Streptomyces collinus: one gene and its partner. The main gene of each other region encodes a partner of the protein of the gene in region 2 in a complex. Links are inferred from orthologs where the notes say so. Each region holds a gene or a part of one and is shown on either strand. Other genes may lie near its edges. The genes, in order: uvrA and mfd.

Region 1 (10,799 bases), 1.5 Mb from region 2 along the record:
ACCCATCTCGCCGGGCTCGGGCACCGCCGGATCGGACTGGTGGCGGGGCGGCCGGGGCTCAGCACCACGAGCGAGCGGATCTCCGGCTACCGCAGCGGTCTCGCGTTCGCGGGGCTGGCGTACGACGGGCGGCTGCTGGTGCACGGCGATTCGGAGTCCGCCGGTGCCGAGCAGGCCACCGAGGCCCTGCTGTCCCTGGGCGAGCCGCCCACCGCGCTGGTCACCGGCAACAACGCCATGACCATCGGGGTGCTGCGTGCCCTGGGCGCGCACGGCCTGTCCGTGCCGGACGACATCGCCCTGTGCTGCTTCGACGATTTCGCCTGGGCGGACCTGTTCTCGCCCCGTCTCACCGCGATCGCGCAGCCCGGCAGGGACATCGGCGCCCGGGCCGTCCACGTGCTCCTGGAGCGGCTCGCCGAGCCGGACCGGCCCGCCCGGACCGTGCGCCTGCCCTGTGCCTTCGTCCACCGCACGTCGTGCGGCTGTCCCAGCCCGTCCGAGGAAGGAACCCCGTCGTGATCGTCGTCGCCGGTGAAGCCCTGATCGACCTGGTACCGCAGGGCACGGGTGCCCTGGCGGCCCTGCAGCCGGCGCTCGGCGGCGGCCCGTACAACACGGCCGTGGCGCTGGGCCGCCTCGGCTCCCCGGCCGCCTTCTGCTCCCGGGTGTCGTCCGACGCCTTCGGAGAGGCACTGCTGGACCGGCTGCGCGAAACCGGGGTCGGCGTGTCCTCGGTGCAGCGGGGCACCGAGCCGACGACCCTCGCCGTCGCCACGGTCGGCGCGGACGGCTCGGCGGCGTACTCCTTCTACGTCGACGGCACTGCGGACCGGCTGTTCGAAGCGCCCGCCGCGCTGCCCTCCGGCACCCGCGCGGTGTCTTTCGGCACCTGCTCGCTGGTGCTGGAGCCGGGGGCGAGCGCGTACGAGGAGCTGATGCGGAGGGCGGCCGCGCAGGGCGTGTTCACGGCGCTGGACCCGAACATCAGAGCGGGGCTGATCCCCGACGCGGACGCCTACCGGGCGCGGTTCAAGAGCTGGCTGCCGTCGGTGTCGCTGCTGAAGCTGTCCGCCGAGGACGCCGAGTGGCTCGGGGGAACGCCCCGGGAGTGGCTGACGGCCGGTCCGGCGGCGGTGGTGATCACCCGGGGCGGCGAGGGGCTGACCGCCTACACCGCCGACGGCGGCGAGTACGCGGTACCAGGCGAGCGCGTGGAGGTCGTGGACACGATCGGCGCGGGCGACACGGTCAACGCGGCCCTGCTGCACGGGCTCGCCGTACGCGACGCCCTCAGCGCCCGGGCGCTGGCCGAACTGGGCCCCGGCGGCTGGACGGAACTGCTGGGCTTCGCGGCCCGCGCGGCGGCGATCACCTGCTCGCGGGCCGGGGCGGAGCCGCCGTACGCCCACGAGCTGGAGGGCTGACGCCGGGCTGCCCTTCCGGGCGGCTGCGGACGGGCGGGTTGCTTTCAGCCGGTCTCCCCCATCGCCACCGCGCGCAGGGCGCCGGGGCGGCGGCCGTTGAGCCGGTCCAGGGCGGCGGCCGTGGCGTCGTCCGCGGGCAGGTGGATGACGAGCCGCTGCCCCTCGTCGGGAAGCGCGAGCGTCTCCTGCAGCAGCCGCAGGGAACCGGCCTCCGGGTGCTCGATGTGCTGGGAGCCCGTCCGCCGGGGTGTCACGGTCAGATCGGCGAACCGGTCGGTGAAGTCCGCGCCCGCCGTCACGGTCAGCTCGTCGGCCAGCTCGGCGAGGTACGGATCCCTCAGGGGGACGCCGTGCCGGAGCCGGGCGACGAGGTCGTCGGCCACCCGGTCCCAGTCGCGGTAGGCGCTGCGCGCCCGCTCGTCGGTGAACAGGTACCGGAGCAGATTGGGCCGCTCGTCGTCCAGCATGCCGAGGGGGCGGGCCAGCCGTTCGTACCCGGCGGTGTGGGCGAGGACGTCACCGATCCAGTTGATCACCAGTGCGGGAGCCGGCTCCAGGCGGTCCAGCACGGCCCGTACGGTGGGGCGCGCCGCGCGGCTGAGTGACGGGGCCGCCGCGCAGACCAGGGGGTCGCCGCCGTCCGCCTCCTTGGTCAGGCGGCGCAGCAGCATCCGGTCGGTGAGGGAGAGGTTCAGGGCGTCGGCCAGGGCGCCGAGCACCTGGGCGGACGGATTGCGGTCGCGGCCCTGTTCCAGCCGGGTGAGGTACTCGACGCTGACACCGGCGAGCGTGGCCAGTTCGGCACGTCTCAGGCCCGGGGTGCGGCGCCGGGGGCCTGTGGGCAGGCCCGCCTCGGCCGGGGTGACGGCTTCGCGCCAGGTGCGCAGGAACGTGCCCAACTCGTTGTCGCTCACCCGAACGAACGTACAGCGCCTGGGGGCACGGAGGGTGGCCCCGTCACTACCAGGCTCCGGCCGGTCTCCCTTCTGGGCCGCGCGGCCCTCAGGGTGGAGGGCATGACGAATGACACCGCCATCACCGCCCTGCCGCTGGCCTCCGGTCAGTGGGCCCTCGACCCGTTCCACTCCTCCGTGAACTTCACCATCCGGCACCTGGGCATCGCCAAGGTGCGGGGGCGCTTCGAGCGGCTGGAGGCCGAACTGTTCGTCGGTGAGCGGATCGAGGACGTGCGTGTCTCCGCGACCGTCGACCTGGCCTCGGTCAACACCGGCAACGCCGACCGGGACGCGCATGTGCGGGCCTCCGACCTGCTGAACGTGGAGAAGCGCCCCACGATGACGTACCGCTCGACGAGGGTGTCGGGCGCGGGTGAGGACTGGACCATGGAGGGCGAGCTGACCATCGGCGACGTGACCCGCCCGGTGTCGCTCGCCGTGGAGTTCGGCGGGCTGGTCGACGTGCCCATGGACGGCAGCCGGCACGCCGGGTTCGAGGCGACGGGCGAGATCCGGCGCGGTGAATTCGGGCTGGACTTCGCCCCTGGCCTGCTCGGCGAAGTGGTCAAGATCCAGCTCGACATGCAGTTCGTGGAGCCGAAGAGCGCCTGACCGCACACCGAACGCGCCGTGCCCCACAGGACGTTGCCTGTGGGGCACGGCGCGTGGAGCGGGAGACCTCAGCCCTTGCTGGTCCGGGTCGTCTTCTTCGCAGCGGCCTTGGTGGTCTTGGCCGCCGTCTTCTTGGCGGCCGTGCTGTTGACCGTCTTGGTGGCGGTCGTGCGGGTCGATGCCGTATGGGCAGCGACCGTCTTGGCCGCCGCCGTCTTGCGGGCGGTCGTCTTGCGGGCCGCCGTCTTGCGTGGCGCCTTCACCGAGGACGCGTCACTGATGCGGTCGGCGCCGAGGATCTCCCGCAGGAACTTGCCGGTGTGGCTGGCCGGGACCCCGGCCACCTGCTCGGGTGTGCCCTCGGCGACGACCAGGCCACCGCCGGCGCCGCCCTCGGGGCCCATGTCGACGACCCAGTCGGCGGTCTTGATCACGTCGAGGTTGTGCTCGATGACGATGACCGTGTTGCCCTTGTCGACCAGTCCGGACAGGACCGTCAGCAGCTTGCTGATGTCCTCGAAGTGCAGACCGGTGGTCGGCTCGTCCAAGACGTAGACGGTGCGGCCGGTGGAGCGCTTCTGCAGTTCGCTGGCGAGCTTGACGCGCTGCGCCTCGCCGCCGGAGAGGGTGGTCGCGGCCTGGCCGAGGCGGACGTAGCCGAGGCCGACGTCCTTCAGCGTGTTGAGGTGCCGGGCGATCGCGGGGACCGCCTCGAAGAACGCCGTGGCCTCCTCGATCGGCATGTTCAGGACCTCGGCGATGGACTTGCCCTTGTAGTGGACCTCCAGGGTCTCCCGGTTGTACCGGGCGCCGTGGCAGACCTCGCACGGGACGTAGACGTCCGGGAGGAAGTTCATCTCGATCTTGATCGTGCCGTCGCCCGAGCAGTTCTCGCAGCGGCCGCCCTTGACGTTGAAGGAGAAGCGGCCGGGCAGGTAGCCGCGGACCTTCGCCTCGGTGGTCTCGGCGAACAGCTTGCGGATGTGGTCGAAGACGCCGGTGTACGTGGCCGGGTTGGAACGTGGGGTGCGGCCGATGGGCGACTGGTCCACGTGCACGACCTTGTCGACGAGGTCGTCGCCGTCCACGCGCGTGTGCCGCCCGGGCACGCTCCGGGCGCCGTTCAGCTCGCGGGCCAGGTGCGTGTAGAGGATGTCGTTGACCAGCGTCGACTTGCCGGAGCCGGAGACGCCGGTGACGGCGGTGAACACACCCAGGGGGAACGAGACGTCGATGTCCTGGAGGTTGTTCTCCCGGGCGCCGTGCACCGTGAGCTGCCGGGAGGGGTCCAGCGGGCGGCGGATCTCGGGCAGCGGGATGGCCTTCTTGCCGGACAGGTACTGACCGGTCTGCGACTCGGCGTTGGCGAGCAGCTCCTTCAGGGAGCCGCTGTGCACGACCTTGCCGCCGTGCTCACCGGCGCCGGGCCCGATGTCGACGACCCAGTCGGCCATCTTGATCGTGTCCTCGTCGTGCTCGACGACGATGAGCGTGTTGCCCATGTCGCGCAGCCGGACCAGGGTCTCGATCAGCCGGTGGTTGTCGCGCTGGTGCAGACCGATGGACGGCTCGTCGAGGACGTACAGGACGCCGACGAGGCCGGAGCCGATCTGGGTGGCCAGACGGATGCGCTGGGCCTCGCCACCGGACAGGGTCCCGGCCGCGCGGTTCAGCGAGAGGTAGTCCAGGCCGACGTCGACCAGGAACCGCAGCCGCTCGTTGACCTCCTTGAGCACGCGCTCGGCGATCTTCTTGTCGCGAGCGGTGAGCTTCAGCTCGCCCAGGAAGTCCGCGCAGTCGCTGATCGACATCGCGGAGACCTCGGCGATGGACTTGTCCATGATCGTGACCGCGAGGACGATCGGCTTCAGGCGCGTACCCGAGCAGGTCGGGCAGGGCACCTCGCGCATGTAGCCCTCGAAGCGCTCACGGCTGGAGTCGCTCTCGGCTTCGCTGTGCCGGCGCTTGACGAAGGGGACGGCGCCCTCGAAGGCCGTGGTGTAGCGGCGCTCACGGCCGTAGCGGTTGCGGTAGCGGACCTCGACCTGGGTCTTGTGGCCGTGGAGCAGGGCCTTCTTGGCGCGCTGCGGCAGGCCGCCGAAGGGGATGTCCGTACGGAAGCCCAGCGCGTCGGCGAGGGCGCCGATCAGACGGCCGAAGTAGTCCTTGGTGTGGCCGTGCGACCAGGGGTGGATGGCACCCTCGTCGAGGCTCTTGTCCGGGTCCGGGACGATCAGCTCCGGGTCGACCTCCATGCGCGTGCCGATGCCGGTGCAGTCCGGGCAGGCGCCGAAGGGCGAGTTGAAGGAGAAGGAGCGGGGCTCCAGCTCCTCGAAGGACAGGTCGTCGTACGGGCAGTACAGATGCTCCGAGTACATGCGCTCGCGCTCGGGGTCGTCCTCGGGGAGGTCGACGAAGTCGAGCACGACCATGCCGCCGGACAGGCCGAGGGCGGTCTCGACGGAGTCGGTGAGGCGGCGCTTGGCGCCGTCCTTGACCGTGAGGCGGTCGACGACCACCTCGATGGTGTGCTTCTCCTGCTTCTTCAGCGTGGGCGGGTTCGACAGCTGGATCGTCTCGCCGTCCACGCGCGCGCGGGAGTAGCCCTTGGTCTGGAGGTCGGAGAAGAGATCGACGAACTCGCCCTTGCGCTCGCGCACCAGCGGCGACAGCACCTGGAAGCGGCTGCCCTCCGGCAGCTCCAGGACCCTGTCGACGATGGCCTGCGGCGACTGGCGCGAGATCGGGCGGCTGCACTCGGGGCAGTGCGGCTTGCCGATGCGCGCGAAGAGCAGACGCAGGTAGTCGTAGACCTCGGTGATGGTGCCGACCGTGGAGCGCGGGTTGCGCGAGGTCGACTTCTGGTCGATGGAGACGGCCGGGGAGAGGCCCTCGATGAAGTCGACGTCCGGCTTGTCCATCTGGCCGAGGAACTGCCGGGCGTACGAGGAGAGGGACTCCACGTAGCGCCGCTGCCCCTCCGCGAAGATGGTGTCGAAGGCCAGCGAGGACTTGCCCGACCCCGACAGGCCCGTGAAGACGATGAGCGAGTCGCGCGGGAGGTCGAGCGAGACGTTCTTGAGGTTGTGCTCGCGCGCTCCACGAACGATGAGACGGTCGGCCACGCCGGTCCGCACCTTTCTTGAGAGAAGTGACAGGGGCGGGGCCCCCGTCTTTCTCAGACTAGGGGGAGCCACTGACAACGCCGGTCGGATTCACGGGTTGCCAACAAACCCCGGCTCTCCAGCATGCCCGACGCCACGTCCGACCATATAGCACGTGCTTTCGATTTACGGCACTGCTTCACCACCTTCACCCGAAGGAGTGGCGGAGCTAAGGTCAGCACCATGATTGATCACGCTCATGACCTGGCGTCTGTACGTGACGCGACGGAACGGCTGCTGACCGCAGTCGGCAAACTGGACAACGCCTCTGTGACCCACCCGTCACGGCTGCCCGGCTGGAGCCGTGGCCATGTCCTGGCCCACCTGGCGCGCAATGCGGACGCCCTGGTGAACGTGCTCGAAGGGCGTCCCATGTACGTCTCCGGCGAGGCCCGGGACACCGACATCGAGCGGGACGCCCCCCGCGCCCTCGACGTCCAGCTCGCCGACCTTCGTGAGAGCGCGGCCCGCTTCCAGGAGTCCGGGGCCGCTCCCGCGGACTGGTCTCGCACGGTGGAGCTGCGCAACGGGGTCACGGACTCCGCGTCCCGGGTGCCGTTCCGGAGGTGGGTGGAGGTGGAGCTGCACCACGTGGACCTGGGCATCGGTTACGAGCTGGAGGACCTGCCGGCGGAGTTCACCGAGCGGGAGATCGACTTCCTGGCCGACCGGTTCGCCGGACACCCCGACGTACCGGCCACCCGCGTCACGGACGGCACGCGCGCGTGGAGCACCGGACGGAAGCCGGGCGGGCAGGGGCCCGAGGTGACGGTCACGGGTCCCCCGGCCGACCTGCTGGGCTGGCTCGCCGGCCGCCGCGACGGATCCGCGCTGACCTCGGCCGGCGGCCCGCTTCCGGCGCTGCCGCCGCTATAGGCTGGCGGACATGACGTACAGCGGAGAGGTGACGGTCGGCGGACCGGCCGATGTGCACGAGCTCAAGGACCTGATGATCACCAAGATCGCGGTGGGTCCGATGAACAACAACGCCTATCTGCTGCGCTGCCGGGCCACGGACGAGCAGTTGCTGATCGACGCCGCCAACGAGGCGGACACACTGCTCGGCATGATCGGCGGCGACGGCATCGCGTCCGTCGTGACCACCCACCGGCACGGCGACCACTGGCAGGCGCTCGCCGAGGTGGCGGCGGCCACCGGCGCCCGCACCTACGCGGGCCGGGAGGACGCCGAGGGCATCCCCGTCCGGACCGACGTGCCGGTCGACGACGGCGACACCATCCGAGTAGGGCGCGTGGAACTCACCGCGCGCCACCTCGTCGGGCACACGCCGGGGTCGATCGCCCTCGTCTACGACGACCCGCACGGGCATCCGCATGTGTTCACCGGGGACTGCCTGTTCCCGGGCGGCGTGGGCAACACCCACGATGACCCGAAGGCGTTCGCCAGCCTCCTGCACGACGTCGAGACCAAGATTTTCGACGCCCTCCCGGACGAGACCTGGGTCTACCCGGGGCACGGCAACGACACGAGCCTGGGCGCGGAGCGCCCGCACCTGCCGGAGTGGCACGCGCGCGGGTGGTGAGCATGCGCGCGGCGCGGTGAGCGGGTGGTGGCTGCGCCGGTGCCGAAGGGGTGCGTGGGTGGTGAAGGGCTGCGCGGGGCGTCGGGTGGTGCGGGGGGGCTGTCGCGTGGTGCCCGGAGCGACGTCGCGTAGTGCGCGGGACGCCGTCACCTTGAGCGGTGAGCGCCGTCGCGTTGAGCCGTGGGCGCCGTCGCGTTGAGCCGTGGGCGCCGTCGCGTTGAGCTGTGGGCGCCGTCGCGTTGAGCCGTGAGCCGCGCACGCGCCCCGTGTGAATCGTTTGCACACGCCGGTGTCGTACGCGCGCTCCCCTCGAAGCTAGTTGCGCAGTCAACTGATAGCAGCCCCGCGCAGGATGACGGCTCCTGGGCGGATGGGCCGCCGGCCTGTCGTTCCCCGCCCTCGGCCGGCGGCCCCGGCACATGCCAACACGGCCGCATCCGAGGCGCGTTCACGAGATTGCAACGCCCGTTCCCACTATCCGGACATGTGGCGTCGTGACCTCGACAGACGGGACCGTCGGCTGTCAATCTCCCGCCATGCATCCTGCCCCGCGCGCCCTGCGCCGCGCCGCCGTCGCCGTCGTCCTCCTTGCCGCCGCCGTGAGCTGCGCTCCGCAGCCGGAGGAGCCGGGCGAGCCGTCGTCGTCCGCCGGGAGCACGTGCGAGAAGGGCGAGTTGGCCACCCGGACCTCGGGCAAGCTGACGATCGCCACCGACGAGCCCGCCTACGAGCCGTGGTTCAAGGACGGCAAGCCCGCCAACGGCAAGGGATTCGAGTCGGCGGTCGCCTACGCCGTCGCCGACCGGCTCGGTTACGCCAAGGACAAGGTCGCCTGGCAGACCGTCCCCTTCAACAAGGCTTTCGCACCCGGTGAGAAGACCTTCGACTTCGACATCAACCAGGTGTCCATCAGCGAGGAGCGCAAGAAGGCCGTGGACTTCTCCTCCGGCTACTACGACGTACGCCAGGCCGTCGTCGCGCTGAAGGGCTCCAAGGCCGCGAGGGCGAAGAGCATCGCGGAGCTGAAGGGCGTGAAGCTGGGCGCGCAGGTCGGCACCACCAGCCTCGACTACATCGACGACGTGGTGCGGCCCGCGCAGCCGGCGGCCGTCTACGGAAAGAACGACCAGGCCAAGTCCGCTCTGAAGAACGGCCAGGTCGACGCGATCGTCGTCGATCTGCCGACCGCGTTCTACATCACCGGGGCCGAGGTCACCGACGCGACGATCGTCGGCCAGTTCGAGCAACAGGGCGGTACGCCGGAGCAGTTCGGCCTCGTGCTCGACAAGGGCAGCGCGCTCACCTCCTGCGTCTCGCGGGCCGTGGACACCCTGCGCGAGGACGGCACGCTCGCGAAGATCGAGCAGCAGTGGCTGTCGGACGCCGTCGACGCGCCGGTGCTCAAGTGACGCTCGACAAGGAGGAGCTGGGCTCCGGCGAGCGCGACGCGGCAGACGACTACAAGCCCTCGCAGCGGCGCCGGGACCGGGAGCGGTACAGGCGCGCTCGCGCCCGGCGCGCGACGGCGATCGGCGCGCTCTCGACCCTCGTCACCGCGGTCGTCCTCTACCTGGTCGTCGTCAGCGCCCCGGGCTGGCCGCGCACCAAGGAGACCTTCTTCGACCGGGAGTACGCGCGTGAGGCGCTCCCGAAGGTCCTGGAAGGGCTGTGGCTGAACGTCCGGCTGCTGCTGATCTGCGGTGCCGCCGTGCTCGTCCTCGGCATACTGATCGCCGTCGCCCGCACCCTGCGCGGCCCGGTGTTCTTCCCCCTGCGGTTCCTGGCCGCGGCGTACACGGACTTCTTCCGGGGGCTGCCGCTCATCATCAACCTGATGATCGTGGTCCTCGGCGTCCCGGCGCTGCGGCTCCAGGGGGTGACCGTCGACCCGGTGCTGCTCGGCGGCACAGCGCTCACCCTGACGTACTCGGCGTACGTCGCCGAGGTGTTCCGCGCCGGCATCGAGTCCGTGCACCCCTCGCAGCGCGCCGCGGCCCGCTCGCTGGGGCTGAGCAACCGGCAGGCGCTGCGGTACGTGGTGCTGCCGCAGGCGGTGCGCCGTCAGGTGCCGCCGCTGCTGAACGACCTGGTGTCGCTGCAGAAGGACACCGGGCTCGTCTCGATCGGCGGTGCGGTGGACGCCGTACGGGCCGCCGACATCATCGTCGGCCGCAGCCTCAACTACACGCCGTACATCGTCGCGGGGCTGGTCTTCGTCGCGCTGACCATCCCCATGACCCGTTTCACGGACTGGGTGACGGCACGGATGGACCGCCGGCAGGCCCAGGGAGGAGCCATATGAGCGGGACCCTCGTGCTGCGCATGGAGTCCGTCCGCAAGACCTTCGGCGGCTCGGTCGTCCTGCGGGACGTCGACCTGGAGGTCGCCCCGCACACCGTCACCGCGCTGATCGGCGCCTCCGGCTCCGGCAAGTCCACACTGCTGCGCTGCGCCAACCTGCTGGAGGAGATCGACGACGGGGCGATCTGGCTGGACGACGAGGAGGTCACCGACCCGCGGGTCGACCAGGACGCCGTGCGGCGCCGGATCGGCGTGGTGTTCCAGGCGTACAACCTGTTCCCGCACATGACCGTTCTGGAGAACATCACGCTCGCCCCACGGCGCGTGCACGGTGTCGCCCGCGCCGAGGCCGAGGCACGCGCGCGTGAGCTGCTGGAGCGGCTGGGGCTGGGCGGGAAGGCGGGCGAGTATCCGGACCGGCTGAGCGGCGGCCAGCAGCAGCGTGCGGCGATCGTGCGGGCCCTGGCCGTACGCCCCCGGCTGCTGCTGCTCGACGAGATCACGGCCGCCCTCGATCCCGAGTTGGTGGGCGAGGTCCTCACCGTAGTCCGCGACCTGAAGGACGAGGGCATGACCATGGTGCTGGCCACCCACGAGATGGGCTTCGCCCGGGAGGTCGCCGACCAGGTGTGCTTCCTGGAGGGCGGCGTGGTGCTGGAGCGCGGCACCGCCGAGCAGGTCTTCGGGGATCCGCGGCAGGAGCGCACGCGGCGCTTCCTGCGGCGGATCGTGGAGGCGGGGAGGCTGTAGGAAGCCGGGCGGTAAGAGGCGCCCGCCATGGTCGGCGGTCCTTACC
Region 2 (11,248 bases):
CATGCCGGCCTCCGTGCTCGCCGAGGTCCGCAAGGCGCAGGGCGTGAAGTCCGCCGAGGGCGCGGTGTTCTCCACCTCGGTGACGGTCGTCGACGCCGACAAGGACAACCTGTCGCCCTCCAGCGGCGCCCCGACCATCGTCGGCAGCTGGAACGCCAACGAGGCCCGCACCATGAAGATCACCGCCGGTGCGGCCCCCCGGGGCGCCGGCCAGATCATGGTCGACGCCGACACCGCCGACAAGCACGACCTGAAGCTCGGCGACGAGATCGGCGTGATCAGCACCATCGGCACCCACAAGGCGAAGATCTCCGGCATCGCCGACTTCACCGTGACCAACCCCGGCGCCGCGATCTTCTACGTCGACACCAAGACCGCACAGCAGACCCTGGTCGGTGAGAGCGACGTCTACACCAACGTCAACGTCACCGCGGCCGCAGGCGTCAGCGACGCACAGCTGAAGAAGAACGTCACCGCCGAACTCGGCGGCGGCTTCCAGGTGAAGACGGCCAAGGAGACCGCCGACGCCAACCAGAAGGACGTCGAGGGCTTCATGAACGTCATGAAGTACGCGATGCTCGGCTTCGCCGGGATCGCCTTCCTCGTCGGCATCTTCCTGATCATCAACACCTTCTCCATGCTGGTCGCCCAGCGCACCCGGGAGATCGGCCTGATGCGGGCCATCGGCTCCTCCCGCAAGCAGGTCAACCGCTCCGTGCTGGCCGAGGCGCTGCTGCTCGGCGTCGTCGGCTCGGTGCTCGGCGTCGGCGCGGGCGTCGGCCTCGCCGTCGGCCTGATGAAGCTCATGGGCCAGATCGGCATGGAACTGTCCACCGACGACCTCACGGTGGCCTGGACGACCCCCGTGGTCGGCCTCGTCCTCGGCGTGATCGTCACCGTCCTGGCCGCCTACCTGCCTGCCCGGCGCGCCGGCAAGATCTCCCCGATGGCCGCCCTGCGCGACGCGGGAGCCCCCGCGGACGCCAAGGCAGGCTGGATCCGCGCCGCGATCGGCACGGTCCTCACCGGGACCGGCGGCCTCGCCCTCTACCTCGCCGCGGAGGCCGACAAGGCCAAGGACGGCTCCATGTGGCTCGGCCTCGGCATCGTGCTGTCGCTGATCGGCTTCGTCGTCATCGGCCCGCTGCTCGCCGGCGCCGTGGTGCGTGTCCTGGGCGCCGTGCTGCTGCGCATGTTCGGCCCCGTCGGCCGCATGGCCGAGCGCAACGCCCTGCGCAACCCGCGCCGCACCGGCGCGACCGGCGCCGCGTTGATGATCGGCCTCGCCCTGGTGGCGTGCCTGTCCGTGGTCGGCTCCTCCATGGTGGCGTCCGCCACCGACCAGCTCGACAAGACCGTCGGCACGGACTTCATCATCCAGTCCGACCGCGGCCAGCTGATCACCCCGCAGGCCGTCAAGGCCGCCAAGTCGGCGCCGGACGTCGAGCGGGTCACCGAGTACAAGCTGGGCAAGGCCGACTTCACCACCCCCGACGGCAAGACGCTCAAGGACACGTCGATCACCGCGGCCGACCCGTCGTACGCGACCGACCTGCGCACCGAAACCGTCGCCGGCAAGCTCCCCGACGCCTACAAGCCCGACTCGATGTCGGTCCACGAGAAGTTCGCCGAGGACCACGGCATCACCCTCGGGTCCAAGATCAAGGTCGCCTTCAGGGACGGCTCCACGGCCGACCTGACGGTCCGGGCGATCACCAGCAGCGACGTCGTGATCGACGCGGGCGCGATGTACACCTCCATCGCGACGATGGCCAAGTACGTCCCGGCCGACAAGATGCCGCTGGACGCGCTGGTCTTCGCCAGCGCCAAGGAAGGGCAGCAGGACGCCGCCTACAAGTCCCTGAAGTCGGCGCTGCACGACTACCCGCAGTACATCGTGCGCGACCAGACCGACTACAAGGACGCCCTGAAGGACCAGATCGGCCAGCTGCTCAACATGATCTACGGCCTGCTGGCCCTGGCGATCATCGTCGCCATCCTGGGCGTGGTGAACACCCTGGCCCTGTCGGTGGTGGAGCGCACCCGGGAGATCGGCCTGATGCGGGCCATCGGCCTCTCGCGCCGCCAGCTGCGCCGCATGATCCGCATGGAGTCGGTCGTCATCGCCCTCTTCGGTGCCCTGCTGGGCCTCGGACTTGGCATGGGCTGGGGCGCCACGGCACAGCAACTGCTCGCCCTGGAGGGCCTCGGGGTCCTGGACATCCCCTGGCCGACGATCATCGGCGTCTTCATCGGCTCGGCGTTCGTGGGCCTGTTCGCCGCCCTGATCCCGGCGTTCCGGGCAGGCCGGATGAACGTCCTCAACGCGATCGCCACCGAGTAGCCGGAGCCGCCCGAGACCACCGCACACGGGGGTTGCGGGGGACGGGCCCGCCCCGGAGGTCTTCCGCCTCCGGGGCGGGCCCGACGGCTTGCCGGACGGGGCGCGTGCGCTTCGGGCCGCACCGGCGGATCGCTCAGGGGGCCGGGACGCTCCGCGGCAGGGGGCCCGGCCGCTCCCCGGGCAGCGGGCCCGGCCCGCTCCGAGGCGGATGCGACGCCCCCGGCGCGTCAGACCCCGGCCGTCGCCGTACGGCGTTCCAGAACCACGTAGCCGGCCGCCTCGCCCGCGACCGCGTACTCGGCGAGGGGGTGCAGGGTCCGGGCGTAGCCCACGGGGTCGCGGTACCTGCCGTCGATGTTCTCCAGGGCGATGTACTCGGGGAGGACGCCCCGGGTGTCGCCGAGCCAGAAGACCCGGCAGCGTGCGGTGAGGCGGCTGATCGGGCCGATGTTGGCCTCGACCGTGGCGTCGTCGGGAATCCGCGCCAGCAGCCGTTCCACGTCGGACACCGCGGCCGGCGTGCGATAGACCTCGGCCTCGGTGAGCTGCGCCAGCGGCAGGGACGTGGTGAGCGCCAGTGCCGCCGCGGCGACGGCGGCCGGCAGGTGAGCGGCGTAGGAACGCAGCCACGCGCGCGTGCCGCGGCGAACGGCCGGGAGTGCGTCGGCGAGGGCGAGGAAGACGACCGGCATCAGGACCGCGCTGTAGTGCCAGTCGGTGCCCCAGTAGTGCTCGTCGCCGGAGAGGAACCGCCAGCCGAGCGTCGGCAGCGCGACCAGCAGCAGCGGGGAGCGCAGGGCGAGCAGGCCCGAGGTCGGGATCAGCAGCCAGGCGAGCGTGCGCAGCTTGCTGCCGGCACCGTCGAAGGGACTGCCCGCACCGCTGACCTTGTTCCAGTAGTCGTAGCCGCCCGAGGTGTTGAACGCCGGGACGACCACCGTCAGGACGAGCACGGTCGCCGCAACGCCGAACACCGCCGCACCGAGCGCGTACCGGACCGTCCGCGGAGACGAACCGCGCGTCCGCCAGGCGACGACGAGCGCGATCGCGGTCAGCGTCAGCCCCAGGTCCTCCTTCACCAGCACCAGGGGCAGCGCCCACCCCAGGGCCGCGCGCGGGCGCCGCGCGAGGAGGGCCTCCAGGGAGAAGGCGATCAGCGGGACGGCGAAGCAGATCTCGTGGAAGTCGAAGTCGACGGCGCGCTGGACGCCCCACGACAGCCCGTACGCGAGACCGAGCGCGAGCCCCTGTCGTCGGCCCAGGAGCCGGGAGGCGGCCCGGGTCACCGGCACGGCGGACAGCGCGAAGAGCGCGGCCTGCGCGACCAGCAGCGTGACCGGCGAGGGGAAGAGCCGGTACAACGGCGCGAGCAGGGCGGTCACCGGGCTGAAGTGGTCCCCGAGGATGTCGAACCCCGGCCCCTTGAGGTCGGCCACCGGCGCCCGCAGCCGTGCGTAGGAGCGCACGACCTGCTCGAAGATGCCGAGGTCCCAGGAGAGGGTCGCCATGTGCCGGTAGCGGCCGACGGAGACGACCGTGTAGGCGGCGAAGAGGACCGCCGCGAGGGCCCAGGGCTCACCTCGCGCGTGGCCGGGGTGCCGGTCGCCCCGGGGGCGGGCGACCGGCGACGGTATGCGGGGCTGGGAGACCTGGACGGTGGGGGCAGGCATGCCGTGCCTTAGGGGTGCGATGAACGGCCTGAAGGGCGTCCGACCGATCATGCCGGGGCGAAAACAACGGGTGGGGATGATGTTGTGAAGGTTGGGCGGCCGAATCCCCACTTGGCCGCCGGCGTGCCGTTGGGGCCGGGAGCCGGGAGCCATGGGCCCGGGGCCGTGGGCCGGGAGCCGGGGGCCGTGGGGCCGTGGGCCGGGAGCGGGGCTTCCCGGTCGGCGCGCCCTCCCGGAGCCGCGCCGGACAGCGACGGTGTTCGCCCCGGGGAGAACGGGCGTTATCCACAGGCCCGCCGCGCGGGCGCGCATCGTCGTACGCTGGAGACCCCCCGGCCCGCGGCGCGCGTCAGGCCCGTCGTCTTGCCCACCCCCTGCCCTCGACATGCCCGCCCCCGCCCGTCGACCTGCCCACCCCCCTGGACGGAAAGCCCCGAATGAGCCTGCACGGTCTGCTCGACGCCGTAGTCAAGGACGCCGCCCTCGCGGAAGCGATCAGGGCGGCCGCAGACGGCAACCGCATGCACGTCGACATGGTCGGCCCCCCTGCGGCCCGCCCCTTCGCAGTCGCCGCCCTGGCCCGTGAGACGGGCCGCCCGGTGCTGGCGGTCACGGCGACGGGCCGTGAGGCGGAGGACCTGGCCGCGGCCCTGCGCTCCCTCCTGCCGGCCGAGGAGGTCGTGGAGTACCCGTCCTGGGAGACACTCCCGCACGAGCGGCTCAGCCCCCGCAGCGACACCGTCGGCCGCCGCCTGGCCGTGCTGCGCCGCCTCGCCCACCCCCGCCCCGACGACCCCGAGACCGGCCCGGTCTCCGTCGTCGTCGCGCCCGTTCGGTCCGTGCTCCAGCCGCAGGTCAAGGGCCTCGGCGACCTGGAACCGGTCTCCCTGAGAACGGGGCAGACCACCGACCTCAACGAGATCGTCGAAGCCCTCGCCGCAGCCGCCTACGCGCGCGTGGAGCTCGTCGAGAAGCGCGGCGAGTTCGCCGTACGCGGCGGCATCCTCGACGTGTTCCCGCCCACCGAGGAACACCCCCTGCGCGTCGAGTTCTGGGGCGACGACGTCGAGGAGATCCGCTACTTCAAGGTCGCCGACCAGCGCTCCCTCGAAGTCGCCGAGCACGGCCTGTGGGCACCGCCGTGCCGCGAGCTACTGCTCACCGAGGACGTCCGCACGCGCGCGGCCGCCCTCGCCGAACAGCACCCCGAGCTCGGCGAACTGCTCGGCAAGATCGCCGAGGGCATCGCCGTCGAGGGCATGGAGTCCCTCGCGCCGGTCCTCGTCGACGACATGGAGCTGCTGCTCGACGTGCTGCCCAAGGGCGCCATGGCCGTCGTGTGCGACCCGGAGCGGGTCCGCACGCGCGCATCGGACCTCGTGGCCACCTCACAGGAGTTCCTCCAGGCATCCTGGGCCGCCACCGCCGGGGGCGGCGAGGCGCCCATCGACGTCGGCGCGGCCTCCCTGTGGTCCATCGCGGATGTCCGGGACCGCGCCCGTCAGCTGGACATGATGTGGTGGTCGGTGTCGCCGTTCGCCGCCGACGAGACGCTCACCTTTGCCGCTGACGCGGCGGGCGACGGGGACACCCTCAAGTTCGGCATGCACGCCCCGGAGACCTACCGCGGCGACACCGCCAAGGCGCTCGCCGACACCAAGGGCTGGCTCGCCGACGGCTGGCGCGCGGTGTTCGTCACCGAGGGCCACGGCCCTGCGGCCCGCACGGTCGAGGTGCTGGGGAGCGAGGGCATCGCCGCCCGCCTGGACGGGGACCTCGCCGAGATCTCCCCCTCCGTCGTGCACGTGGCATGCGGCTCGATCGAGCACGGCTTCGTCGACGACACCCTCAGACTCGCCGTCCTCACCGAGACGGACCTGTCGGGCCAGAAGGCTTCCGGCCGCGAGGGCGCCCGCATGCCGGCCCGCCGCCGCAAGACCATCGACCCGCTCACCCTGGAGCCGGGCGACTACATCGTCCACGAGCAGCACGGCGTGGGCCGCTACATCGAGATGGTGCAGCGCACCGTGCAGGGCGCCACCCGCGAGTACCTGGTCGTCGAGTACGCCCCCGCCAAGCGCGGCCAGCCCGGCGACCGCCTCTACATCCCCACCGACCAGCTGGAGCAGATCACCAAGTACGTCGGCGGCGAGGCCCCCACCCTGCACCGCCTCGGCGGCGCCGACTGGACGAAGACGAAGGCCCGCGCGAAGAAGGCCGTCAAGGAGATCGCGGCCGACCTCATCAAGCTGTACAGCGCGCGCATGGCCGCCCCCGGGCACGCCTTCGGGGCGGACACCCCCTGGCAGCGCGAACTGGAGGACGCCTTCCCCTACGCGGAGACGCCCGACCAGCTCACCACCATCGCCGAGGTCAAGGAGGACATGGAGAAGACGGTCCCGATGGACCGCCTGATCTGCGGCGACGTCGGCTACGGCAAGACCGAGATCGCGGTCCGGGCCGCCTTCAAGGCCGTCCAGGACGGCAAGCAGGTGGCCGTCCTGGTCCCCACGACCCTGCTGGTCCAGCAGCACTTCGGGACGTTCAGCGAGCGGTACGCGCAGTTCCCCGTCAACGTGAAGGCCCTGTCCCGCTTCCAGACCGACACCGAGGCCAAGGCCGTCCTGGAGGGCCTGCGCGAGGGCTCGGTCGACATCGTCATCGGCACCCACCGGCTGTTCTCGTCCGAGACGAAGTTCAAGGACCTGGGCCTGGTCATCGTCGACGAGGAGCAGCGCTTCGGCGTCGAGCACAAGGAGCAGCTGAAGAAGCTCCGGGCCAACGTCGACGTGCTGACGATGTCCGCGACCCCGATCCCCAGGACGCTGGAGATGGCGGTCACCGGCATCCGCGAGATGTCGACGATCACCACCCCGCCGGAGGAGCGCCACCCGGTGCTCACCTTCGTCGGCCCCTACGAGGAGAAGCAGATCGGCGCCGCCATCCGCCGCGAACTGCTGCGCGAGGGCCAGGTCTTCTACATCCACAACCGGGTCGAGTCCATCGACCGCGCGGCGGCCCGGCTGCGCGAGATCGTGCCCGAGGCGCGCATCGCCACCGCGCACGGGCAGATGTCGGAGTCGGCGCTGGAGCAGGTCGTCGTCGACTTCTGGGAGAAGAAGTTCGACGTGCTGGTGTCCACGACGATCGTGGAGTCCGGCATCGACATCTCCAACGCCAACACCCTGATCGTGGAGCGCGGCGACAACTTCGGCCTCAGCCAGCTCCACCAGCTGCGTGGCCGGGTGGGCCGTGGTCGCGAGCGCGGCTACGCGTACTTCCTGTACCCGCCGGAGAAGCCCCTGACCGAGACCGCGCACGAGCGGCTCGCGACCATCGCCCAGCACACGGAGATGGGCGCCGGTATGTACGTGGCCATGAAGGACCTGGAGATCCGCGGCGCGGGCAACCTCCTCGGCGGCGAGCAGTCCGGACACATCGCGGGCGTCGGCTTCGACCTGTACGTGCGGATGGTCGGCGAGGCCGTCGCGGACTACCGGCGCCAGCTGGAGACCGGCGAGATCGAGGAGGAGCCGCCGCTCGAGGTCAAGATCGAGCTGCCCGTCGACGCGCACGTCCCACACGACTACGCCCCCGGCGAGCGCCTCCGCCTCCAGGCCTACCGCGCCATCGCCTCCGCCAACAGCGAGGAGGACATCAAGGCGGTCCGCGAGGAACTCGTCGACCGCTACGGCAAGCTGCCCGAACCGGTGGAGAACCTGCTGCTCGTCGCGGGCCTGCGCATGTTCGCGCGTGCGTGCGGCGTCGGCGAGATCGTGCTGCAGGGCAACAACATCCGGTTCGCGCCGGTGGAGTTGCGCGAGTCGCAGGAGCTGCGGGTCAAGCGGCTGTACCCCGGGGTCGTCCTCAAACCGGCGGTGCACCAAGTGCTGGTGCCGCGCCCGAAGACGGCGAAGGTCGGCGGAAAGCCCCTGGTCGGCCGGGAACTGCTGGCGTGGGTGGGGGAGTTCCTGACGTCGGTGCTGGGGTCCTGACGCCGGGGGGCTGAAATCAGGGGGCCCGGCGGTGCTCACGCCGAGGCCGTGCAAGGCGCTACCGGACGGGCGTTGCCGGATCCGGACACGGGAAGCCGCCCGCAGGAGACACATCCAGGTCTCCGCGGACGGCCCCGAAGTCGGAGACCTTGGTGTCGGAGGCCTTACTGCTGTTCGGGCCGGTCGCGGTCGCGGTCCATGCCCAGCGAGCCCTCGACGCGCTGCTGGCCGGAGTCGACCTGGTCCTCGTACTTGCCGCCGGTCCTCTCGTTGATCCGCTGTTCCGCGGTGTCAGAGCCTTGCTTGCCCTTGTTCCGCGCCTGGCTCTTGAACTTGTCGAAGATGCCCATGCAAAGCTCCCTCCGGAGGTGACTCAGAACCGACGATACGCGTGAGATGCGAAGTATGCGCAGTGAGGCCTGATGTGGTCTGAACCTCTGCCTCGCTACCGTGGGACCCGGCACGGGCCGCCCGTGCCGGAGCGGAACAGGCAGACAGAGGAGGGGCGCACGGTGACGCGTCTGAGGGGCGGGGCGGCACTGGCTGTCGCGATGGTGTTCACCGGTTCGGCGCTGGCCGGCTGCGAGGGCCTGGCCCCGCCCGTGGACGGCGGCGGAGCCTCCGCTTCCGGCGCCCCGGCCGCCGGCGACGGACGGGCCGCGAACCCGCTGGACAACCCGGACGGCACCAAACCGGGGCTGGCGGCGATCACTTCCGACGCCGACAAGGAGCGGGCGCGTGCCCTCATCGAGAAGGTCGCGACAAAGGGCCGCGGCCCCAGGACGGGCTACGAACGGGAGAAGTTCGGCTACGCCTGGATGGACTCGGCACCGCGCGACGTCCCGTTCTCCCGCAATGGCTGCGACACGCGGAACGACCTCCTGAAGCGAGACGGGGAGGAGGTGCGCTTCCGGTCGGGATCGGACTGCGTCGTCACCTCGCTGACGCTGCACGACCCGTACACCGGGGAGGTCATCGAGTGGACCAAGTCCCATGCGATCAAGGTCCAGATAGACCACGTCATGCCGCTGTCGTACGACTGGCAGATGGGCGCCTCGCGCTGGACGAAGGACAAGCGGGAGTCCATCGCCAACGACCCGCTCAACCTCGTCCCGGTGGACGGACCGACCAACGGCTCGAAGGGGGACTCAGGACCGGCGTCCTGGCTGCCCCCGAACAAGCGGATCCGCTGCGCCTACTCCGTGCGCTTCGCCCAGGTGTCGCTGAAGTACGAACTCCCCGTGACCGCGCCCGACAAGGACATGATGCTGAAGCAGTGCGGCGGGTAGGAGCCGGTCGGCCGACCGGCTGCCGTGGATCGAGGAGTGACGGATGCCGAGTGGACTCATCGCGCCGGCACTCGGCGGATCTGCTCGCGTAAAGCGCCACCGCCCCGGTGGTCCTCGTCTTCCTCATGGCCGTCATGGTGGTTGCCGCCCAGCGGGCCAGGCCTCACCGGGCGGCGGACCGCGTGCCCGCCCGGTAATCAGGTCCCGGGAAGTCCGACAATCCGGTTCCGGGCCGTCTGATGATCCGGTTGGGGGCCTTCCGGTAATCCGGTACCGGGTGGTCCACCCGGTACCTACCCTTGATCACATGCAGCCGAAGATATCGAGCCTCGCCGATCGCCCGGACATGCTGGAGCGGGTCGTCGAGATGGCGGACAGCTGGCCGGAGTTCGTGGTCCAGGACCTCGTCGGTGCCGCCCACTTCCCGCGGATCGCCACCGAACTCCCGGAGTACGTCCTGTTCGCCGAGGACGAGCAGGGCGAGGTCGTGGCCAACGCCTACAGCGTGCCGGTCGCCCTCGGCACCGAGAGCCGCGGCGGCCGGCTGCCGGCCAACGGCTGGGACGCGATGCTGGTGTGGGCCTTCTCCGATCTGCGCAGAGGAGTACGGCCCGACACGGTGAGCGCCGTCTCGGTCTCCATCGCCCCGCAGGCACAGGGCCGCGGCCTGTCCGCGCTGATGCTCGCGGCCATGCGCGACAACGCCCGGGCCCGCGGCTTCCGCGAGGTCGTCGCCCCGGTCCGCCCCAACGCCAAACACCTGGAACCCCGTACGCCGATGGAGGAGTACGCCCACCGCGTCCGCCCCGACGGCCTGCCCCAGGACCCTTGGCTGCGCGTCCACGCCCGCGCCGGAGCCACGATCGACTCGGTGGCACCGGCGTCCATGACGGTGTCCGCCCCGCTCGCCCACTGGCGCCGCTGGACGGGCCTGCCCTTCGACACCGACGGCGACATCGAGGTGCCGGGCGCCCTGGTGCCCGTGCGCTGCGAGGTGGAGCGCGGGTACGCGGTGTACGTCGAGCCCAACGTGTGGATGCGGCACCCTCTGTAAGGGGTGACGGACGGTACGACCTACGACGGGACTACGACGGGCTGTTCACACGAAGTGATCAGCATGACAACGGTTCGGTACAACCCGTGACCGGTTGTCCGTGTCGGGCTATACGCTCGGATTCCCCATCAGGGTCTGTCACTCGCACGTCCGTCCTCATCGGCCACCGGTCCAGGAGCAGTCATGTACGGCCACGGCGCGGCGCCGCCTCCCCGCAGCGCGGCAACGGTCATCTCCCTGCGCGTACTGTTCGCAGCAGCCGGCTTCCTCACGTGCGGCGTGCTGGCCTGCGTACCGCTGTTCCGGGTGGCCGTGCTGCGCGGACGGGTCCTCGACTGGGTGCTGGCCTGGGTGAGTCTGCCGCTGTCCATCGCGGGCTTCGCCGTGATCGGCTCCCTGCCGGAGGACGACTACCGGACCGACATCGCGCTGGCCATGATCCTCCTCCTCGGAGCGGGCGCCGCCATCTACTTCCTCGTCGTGGACATCGGCCACCACGGCGAGCAGCGCAGGTTCACCGGCTACGCGTCGCCGCACTCGCCGACCGTCGTGCAGACCCCGTACGGCTATCCGCACCAGGCGCCGCCGTACGCCCCGACGTCCACGCCCGTCCCGCAGCCCCCGGGGCCCCACACGCCCGCCCCGCACGACACGCCCCGGGTCGCGGGCCCCGCCCAGCCGCCCCCGTCGCCCCAGCGCCCCGCCCCGGCCCGTATCGACCAGGTCCGCGCCGAACTCGACGAGCTCAGCGACTACCTGCGCCGGCACGAGGGCGAAGGCCACCGGGACGGCCGCCGCGAGGACGGAAGGTGACCGCGGCGGCAGGACGTGTCGTCGCCGGGCGCTACGAACTGTCCGCCGTCCTCGGGCAGGGCGGCATGGGCCAAGTGTGGACG

What was found.
Region 1: the proteins of mfd (region 2) and uvrA are in contact, whole or in part, in a crystal structure (PDB 4DFC), measured with the Escherichia coli proteins. The link is inferred for Streptomyces collinus from one-to-one orthologs.

Annotation. Positions count from the first base shown.
Region 1 is NZ_CP133771.1:2,136,056-2,146,854, forward strand. The notes cover bases 2,864-6,477. They hold uvrA (excinuclease ABC subunit UvrA), read right to left. Parts: upstream 6,121-6,477; coding sequence 3,064-6,120; downstream 2,864-3,063. Other genes in these bases: RFN52_RS09610 (YceI family protein), read left to right, coding at 2,864-2,995; RFN52_RS09620 (maleylpyruvate isomerase family mycothiol-dependent enzyme), read left to right, coding at 6,343-6,477. In the rest of the region: RFN52_RS09595 (LacI family DNA-binding transcriptional regulator), read left to right, coding at 1-522; RFN52_RS09600 (carbohydrate kinase family protein), read left to right, coding at 519-1,427; RFN52_RS09605 (helix-turn-helix domain-containing protein), read right to left, coding at 1,472-2,341; more of RFN52_RS09610, read left to right, coding at 2,444-2,863; more of RFN52_RS09620, read left to right, coding at 6,478-7,035; RFN52_RS09625 (MBL fold metallo-hydrolase), read left to right, coding at 7,046-7,702; RFN52_RS09630 (ABC transporter substrate-binding protein), read left to right, coding at 8,239-9,111; RFN52_RS09635 (amino acid ABC transporter permease), read left to right, coding at 9,108-10,004; RFN52_RS09640 (amino acid ABC transporter ATP-binding protein), read left to right, coding at 10,001-10,753. UniProt on the Escherichia coli protein: The UvrABC repair system catalyzes the recognition and processing of DNA lesions. UvrA is an ATPase and a DNA-binding protein. A damage recognition complex composed of 2 UvrA and 2 UvrB subunits scans DNA for abnormalities.
Region 2 is NZ_CP133771.1:3,598,583-3,609,830, reverse strand. What follows is about bases 4,147-8,209. They hold mfd (transcription-repair coupling factor), read left to right. Parts: upstream 4,147-4,451; coding sequence 4,452-8,009; downstream 8,010-8,209. Other genes in these bases: RFN52_RS16155 (antitoxin), read right to left, coding at 8,174-8,209. Outside these bases: RFN52_RS16170 (ABC transporter permease), read left to right, coding at 1-2,344; RFN52_RS16165 (DUF2079 domain-containing protein), read right to left, coding at 2,572-4,014; more of RFN52_RS16155, read right to left, coding at 8,210-8,359; RFN52_RS16150 (HNH endonuclease family protein), read left to right, coding at 8,522-9,298; RFN52_RS16145 (GNAT family N-acetyltransferase), read left to right, coding at 9,606-10,352; RFN52_RS16140 (hypothetical protein), read left to right, coding at 10,536-11,165; RFN52_RS16135 (serine/threonine-protein kinase), read left to right, coding at 11,204-11,248. UniProt on the Escherichia coli protein: Couples transcription and DNA repair by recognizing RNA polymerase (RNAP) stalled at DNA lesions. Mediates ATP-dependent release of RNAP and its truncated transcript from the DNA, and recruitment of nucleotide excision repair machinery to the damaged site.